One region of the Enterobacter sp. B79-1 genome, then DNA from elsewhere that is predicted to be linked to it. Evidence: predicted binding sites of a transcription regulator. Region 1 holds the regulator's gene; each other region holds the start of a gene.
The links. Region 1 encodes PhoB, which activates phosphate uptake and scavenging genes when phosphate is short. Its sites were predicted from a motif close to CTGTCATAAAACTGNCNNAT; they were not measured.
Positions count from the first base shown of each region.

Region 2: AC2T6E_RS11720 (esterase-like activity of phytase family protein) is a predicted target of PhoB. The motif match lies at 1,231-1,250, and genes of this name have one in related genera.
Region 3: pstS (phosphate ABC transporter substrate-binding protein PstS) is a predicted target of PhoB. The motif match lies at 897-916, and genes of this name have one in related genera.

Region 1 covers NZ_JBYAZJ010000007.1:139,596-141,799, forward strand. Annotated here, with positions in the region: gene sbcD (exonuclease subunit SbcD) at 1-539, opposite strand, end outside; gene phoB (phosphate response regulator transcription factor PhoB) at 727-1,416, shown strand; gene phoR (phosphate regulon sensor histidine kinase PhoR) at 1,438-2,204, shown strand, end outside.
Region 2 covers NZ_JBYAZJ010000003.1:281,279-283,482, reverse strand. Annotated here, with positions in the region: gene AC2T6E_RS11730 (NAD-dependent succinate-semialdehyde dehydrogenase) at 1-283, shown strand, start outside; gene AC2T6E_RS11725 (YfaZ family outer membrane protein) at 339-884, opposite strand; gene AC2T6E_RS11720 (esterase-like activity of phytase family protein) at 1,296-2,204, shown strand, end outside.
Region 3 covers NZ_JBYAZJ010000006.1:228,552-230,755, reverse strand. Annotated here, with positions in the region: gene AC2T6E_RS17615 (fimbrial protein) at 1-758, shown strand, start outside; gene pstS (phosphate ABC transporter substrate-binding protein PstS) at 1,005-2,045, shown strand; gene pstC (phosphate ABC transporter permease PstC) at 2,174-2,204, shown strand, end outside.

The sequences.
Region 1 (2,204 bases):
ATCACCGGGATTGCCGCTTCGCCGCGCAGGGCGCAGGCATCGGTATGCTGCTGGTGATAATAATCAGTGATAGCCTGTAATAAATGCTGTTGCTTTTCGCCGCCGGAAAGTCCCGCCTGGCTCTGTACGATATCCCGCGGGCGCAAAAACGGAATGGGACACAGCACCGCACCCGGCGTGCCGTCACGTTTTTTCAGGATCTGCGGGGCATGTCCGGCGCTGGCCACCACGGTGGTATTGAGAAACGCCAGAATATCGCGGGATTCATTCAGCGTGGCCACAGAATCGTGATTTCCGGCGACAATCACCAGATGACAGCCGGTCTGCTGCAGATTCACCACGAAACGGTTATAGAGCTCACGCGCATAGCTCGGTGGGGAACCGGTATCGAAGATGTCACCCGCGACAATAATCGCATCGACGTCATGCGATTGCGCCGTCTCCAGCAGCCAGTTCAGGAAGGCTTCGTGTTCCGCCGCCCGGCTTTTGCTGTAAAAGTTTTGACCCAGATGCCAGTCTGAAGTGTGAAGTATGCGCATAGCTGATCCGTGGCGAAAAGAGTTGATGGCGATTATAAACTCTCAGGGGATGGAAAATAACCGCTGTAATAAAACAACAGTTTGCCATTTATGGTGGTAATGTTTTTCATAAATCTGTCATAAATCTGACGCATAATGACGCCGCATTACAAACTTGTAACTTAAATAAGATAAGACAGGGCAAAGTATGGCGAGACGTATTCTGGTCGTAGAAGATGAAGCTCCAATTCGTGAAATGGTGTGCTTCGTGCTCGAACAAAATGGCTTCCAGCCGGTTGAAGCGGAAGATTATGACAGCGCGGTGAACCAGCTGAATGAACCCTGGCCCGATCTGATTCTGCTTGACTGGATGTTGCCTGGCGGCTCTGGACTGCAGTTTATCAAACATCTTAAACGTGAAGCGATGACCCGCGATATTCCGGTGGTTATGCTGACTGCGCGCGGTGAAGAAGAGGATCGCGTGCGCGGTCTGGAAACCGGCGCGGACGATTACATCACCAAGCCGTTCTCCCCCAAAGAGCTGGTTGCTCGTATCAAAGCCGTTATGCGCCGCATTTCGCCGATGGCGGTAGAAGAGGTGATTGAGATGCAGGGCCTGAGCCTTGACCCCACCTCACACCGCGTGATGACGGGCGAAAATCCCCTCGACATGGGGCCTACCGAATTCAAACTCCTGCACTTCTTTATGACCCACCCGGAACGTGTCTACAGTCGCGAGCAGTTGCTGAATAACGTCTGGGGAACTAACGTGTATGTGGAAGACCGGACGGTTGATGTGCATATTCGCCGCCTGCGTAAAGCGCTGGAGCTGAGCGGTCACGATCGCATGGTGCAGACGGTCCGCGGTACGGGTTATCGTTTTTCGACCCGTTTCTGAACAGTGACAGGAGTGTGACGCGTGCTGGAACGTCTGTCATGGAAAAGGCTCGTCTTTGAACTGATCTTATGCTGTATTCCGGCCTTCATTTTGGGGGCCATCGTTGGGCATCTGCCGTGGTTTTTGCTGGCGGCAGTGACCGGGTTATTAGTTTGGCATTTCTGGAACTTACTGCGCCTCTCCTGGTGGCTGTGGGTAGACAGAAGCATGACCCCTCCGCCGGGAAGCGGCAGCTGGGAACCGCTGCTGTATGGTCTGCACCAGATGCAGATGCGTAATAAAAAACGTCGTCGCGAGCTGGGAAGCTTAATCAAACGCTTTCGCAGCGGCGCAGAGTCGCTGCCGGATGCCGTCATTCTGACCACTGAAGAAGGCACAATTTTCTGGTGTAACGGTCTGGCGCAACAGCTGCTGGGCCTGCGCTGGCCGGACGATAATGGGCAAAATATCCTTAACCTGTTGCGTTATCCGGAGTTCACGCTGTATCTGAAAAAGCGTGATTTTACGGGGCCGCACAATCTGAGGCTCAACAACGGGCGTCATCTGGAAATCCGCGTGATGCCTTACAGCGATCGGCAGTGGCTGATGGTGGCGCGGGATGTCACCCAGATGCACCAGCTGGAAGGGGCGAGACGCAACTTCTTCGCGAACGTGAGCCACGAATTACGCACCCCGTTGACCGTGCTTCAGGGCTACCTGGAGATGATGCAGGAGCAAACGCTCGAAGGTGCGCCGCGTGAAAAAGCGCTGCACACCATGCGCGAGCAAACGCACCGTATGGAAGGCCT
Region 2 (2,204 bases), on a different contig from region 1:
CCCGGTGGCGCAGATTTACGTGGTGAAAAACGACGACGAAGCGGTCGCGCTGGCGAACGACTCCCACTACGGCCTGGGCGGGGCGGTATTCAGCCAGGATATCGAGCGCGCGAAGAAAATGGCGTCGCGCATTGAGACCGGGATGGTGTATATCAACTGGCTCACCGATACCGCGGCAGAACTGCCGTTTGGCGGCGTGAAGCGGTCTGGTTACGGACGCGAGCTGTCGGATCTGGGGATCAAAGAGTTTGTGAACCAGAAGCTGGTGGTGGTGCGTAAGTAATTTCAACCATAAAAAACCTGCCGGATGGCAGGTTTTTTTTGCACTTTGCGGAGCCTTAGAAGCTCACGCCGCCGCCCACGTACGCACCGTCAATCAGGGTGTGGTTTGGACGACCATCTTTGCCGTCAACGCTCACGTGGCGGTAACCCACTTTCAGCGTAACCGGTTTGATTGGGGTCCAGCTTACGCCGCCGTTAGCTTCAACATAGTTTTTCACGCTGTTATTCAGGCCGTCTGGCGCAACGTAACCTTCGCCGAAGACCTTGATGCTGTCGGTCAGAGCAACGTTCACGCCGCCGCCGATTGGGAACGCCACGCCGTTATCGCCTTTTTTCGGGCCAATGTAGAGAGCCTTAGCGCCTGCGTTCAACATCACCGGGCCGACTTCAAAGTTGTAGCCTGCACCTACGCCACCGGTTGTGGTGCCGTCATCGGTATTTTTCAGCCAGTTGCCTTCGGTATACAGGCCGGAGGTAGATTTACCCATTTCCACATTCAGGTTGGTAAAGTTTTTACCCTGCTCAATGCTGCCGCCCATTGCCAGTGCGGAGCCAGATACCGCGGTCAGAGCGGAAAGGATAAGTACGTTAATCTTTTTCATGAGTTTTTCCTCGTCATTAAATTAATCTGAGGGCACCTTAACAAGTGATGTTTATGACTGCAAATGTGAGGCATATCGCGGTTTTATGCTGTTTTTGTTGGGGGTTTAATCTTTATCTGTTGCAAAATTGTTTGTTTAGAAGCTCGTCAATGGCAAATAAATTCGCGTTTAGGAACAGTTTAGATTTTTGGCTAAACGACAACTGAACAAGGCAAAGAAAGCCATTTGAGATGAATTAATTGAGTTTCTAATAATTTCCAAAAGTGTTTCGGTTGTCACAGATAAAGACAGAGGTTTACATTTCTGGTGGTTGCTATACGTAATTTTGTGCAGATCCGTCGTCCTTTCATGTCATTTTTCTGACACGTTTCTTCATTACGGTGTTGGCTTCACTAACTGGATGCTAACAACATGAAAAGAAAAATCATTCCTGTACTCGTGGGCTGTGCGCTCTCATTCTCTGCCGTGGCGGCACAACCTACCGCAGAGCGCTATATCGTCAGCTTCCCTGAAGGCTCACATGTGAAATACAGCGGCGCGTTTGCCAGCGCGTTTCCGAACGGACTCCCGGTGGGGATTGGCTCTGGCCTGCTATTTACTGGCAAGCAGGGGGACGCCCTGACCTTTGCGACCGTGACCGATCGCGGTCCAAACGCCGATGCGCCAAAAATGGGTAAAAACGAAGCCAAAATATTTGTCACGCCAGATTTCGCGCCGCTGCTGATGACCATCCGCGTTGAGAACGGCAAAGCGGAGGCTGTCGATGCCCGCCCGCTGCATGATGATAAAGGCGAGATTAACGGTCTGCCGCTGCAAAGCGGCGTGATTGGCTCCACCAATGAAGTGGCATTCAGCGACACGCTAAAAATTCTGAAGGGTGACAACCGCGGTCTGGACACGGAAGGCATCACGCCGGACGGTAAAGGCGGATACTGGCTGTGCGACGAGTATGGCCCGTTCCTGATTAACGTCGACAGCAAAGGCAAGATCCTGGCGATCCACGGGCCGCAGGCGGCGGAAGGGGAGAAATCCATCGCGGGTGGTCTGCCAAACATTATCAAATGGCGTCAGGCAAACCGTGGCTTTGAAGGCCTGACCCGCATGCCGGACGGGCGGATTATCGCCGCCGTGCAAAGTACGCTGGATATTGACGGTAAGAGCAAAAAGCAGGCGCTGTTTACGCGTCTGGTGAGCTTCGACCCGGCGACCGGGAAAACCGCGATGTACGGCTACCCTATCGACAGCGCGGCCTACGGTAAAAACAGCGACGCCAAAATCGGCGATATCGTGGCGCTCGATGACCAGCACATTCTGCTGATT
Region 3 (2,204 bases), on a different contig from region 1:
TTGGTGAGGTCTCTTATTACAATTTTAATGAATATCTCGATGTCGGCGTAAAGATCTTCATCAAAAACGTGGGTTACACTGCAATTCCTTTTGAGCACGTTTCGAACCGCAGTACAGCCTCTCACACCTGTGGCTCGTCAAACGATATTACGCTTGATACCGGAACGTCTTCGATGCTCTCGTTTTATATTCGAAAATCGATCACCGGATTGGTCACAATTCCTCTGACCGATGTCGCCCTCGTCTACGGCGGAATATCTAATGATTTGCCCAGGGGAGAGGCGATCGCAAAAGTCAGGATCAAAGGCTCAATCATTGCGTCCCAGCAGTGTGAAATTAACGACGGGCAGGTGATTAATATCGATTTTGGTCAGATCCCCGCCTCTGAATTTTCCGCCACGCCCGGCACATCGATAACCAGTAAAAAAATTGAGAAAACCGTTACGGTGAGTTGTTCCGGCCTGGACCGCTCGCAAAAGGTGAATGCTGATTTTAACGCTACGGCAGCCAGCGCCGACAACACGATGGTTTCTACGTCAAACAACAACGTGGGGATCAAAATCTACGATACAAACGGCGACCCGGTGATGGTGAACGGCGGCGCGCTCAAAACGGAGATGGGTTCTACAAGCATTATTGGCGGAAAAAGTAACGGTACTATTACGTTCTCTGCCGCCCCGGCCAGCGCTACCGGAGCCAGACCGACGCCCGGCACGTTTAACGCAGATGCCACCATAACCCTGGAATTTTCAAACTGAACTCATGACGGCTGTTGATGACAGCCGTTGTCATATTTCGCCGGATAGACCACACTTACTGCAACTAATGTGACAAAAATATTACCGCCTATTGAATAAAAAAATAAATTATTCAAAGGGTTATGGTAATGATTTGCACTGTCATAAAAATGTCATAATTCGTACATTTATCTGTCACCTGTTTGTCCTATTTTGCTCATCGTAGCCACTTAAACAATGATTTACGAAATCCTTGCAGGAGACATTATGAAAGTTATGCGTACCACTGTCGCAACTGTTGTCGCCGCGACCTTATCGATGAGCGCTTTCTCTGCATTCGCAGCAGCAAGCCTGACTGGCGCTGGTGCAACCTTCCCTGCGCCGGTGTATGCCAAATGGGCAGATACCTACCAGAAAGAAACCGGTAACAAGGTTAACTATCAGGGTATCGGCTCCTCCGGTGGCGTAAAACAAATTACCGCTAATACCGTAGATTTCGGTGCGTCAGATGCCCCTCTGTCTGATGAAAAACTGAATCAGGAAGGCCTGTTCCAGTTCCCGACCGTGATCGGCGGCGTTGTGCTGGCCGTTAACATCCCTGGCCTGAAGTCAGGCGAGCTGGTGCTGGACGGCAAAACCCTGGGTGACATCTACCTGGGTAAAATCAAAAAATGGGATGACGAAGCCATCACCAAACTGAACCCGGGCGTTAAGCTGCCTTCGCAGAATATCGCTGTGGTTCGTCGTGCTGACGGTTCCGGTACCTCCTTCGTCTTCACCAGCTATCTGGCGAAAGTGAACGAAGAGTGGAAATCTAAAGTCGGCTCCGGCTCTACCGTTAACTGGCCAACCGGTCTGGGCGGTAAAGGTAACGACGGTATCGCCGCGTTCGTACAGCGTCTGCCAGGCTCCATCGGTTACGTAGAATACGCTTACGCTAAGCAGAACAACCTGGCTTACACCAAACTGGTTTCAGCTGACGGTAAACCGGTTAGCCCGACCGAAGAGAACTTTGCTAACGCCGCAAAAGGCGCTGACTGGAGCAAATCCTTCGCGCAGGACCTGACTAACCAGAAAGGCGACGACGCGTGGCCAATCACCTCTACGACGTTCATTCTGATTCACAAAGATCAGAAGAAACCAGAGCAGGGTACTGAAGTGCTGAAGTTCTTCGACTGGGCATACAAAAATGGTGGCAAACAGGCTAACGACCTGGATTACGCCAGCCTGCCAGACAGCGTGGTTGAGCAGATTCGTGCTGCATGGAAAACCAACGTGAAAGACAGCAGCGGTAAAGCGCTGTACTAACAGGATATATTTAACGAAGATGGCGGGTGGCGCTGCGCTTACCCGCCCTACGGTTTAATCTGTAGGCCCGGTAAGCGTCAGCGCCACCGGGCATATTCGTAAAAACGTCTCAAACAGAAGAGTGATTTATGGCTGCAACCAAGCCTGCATTTAACCCTC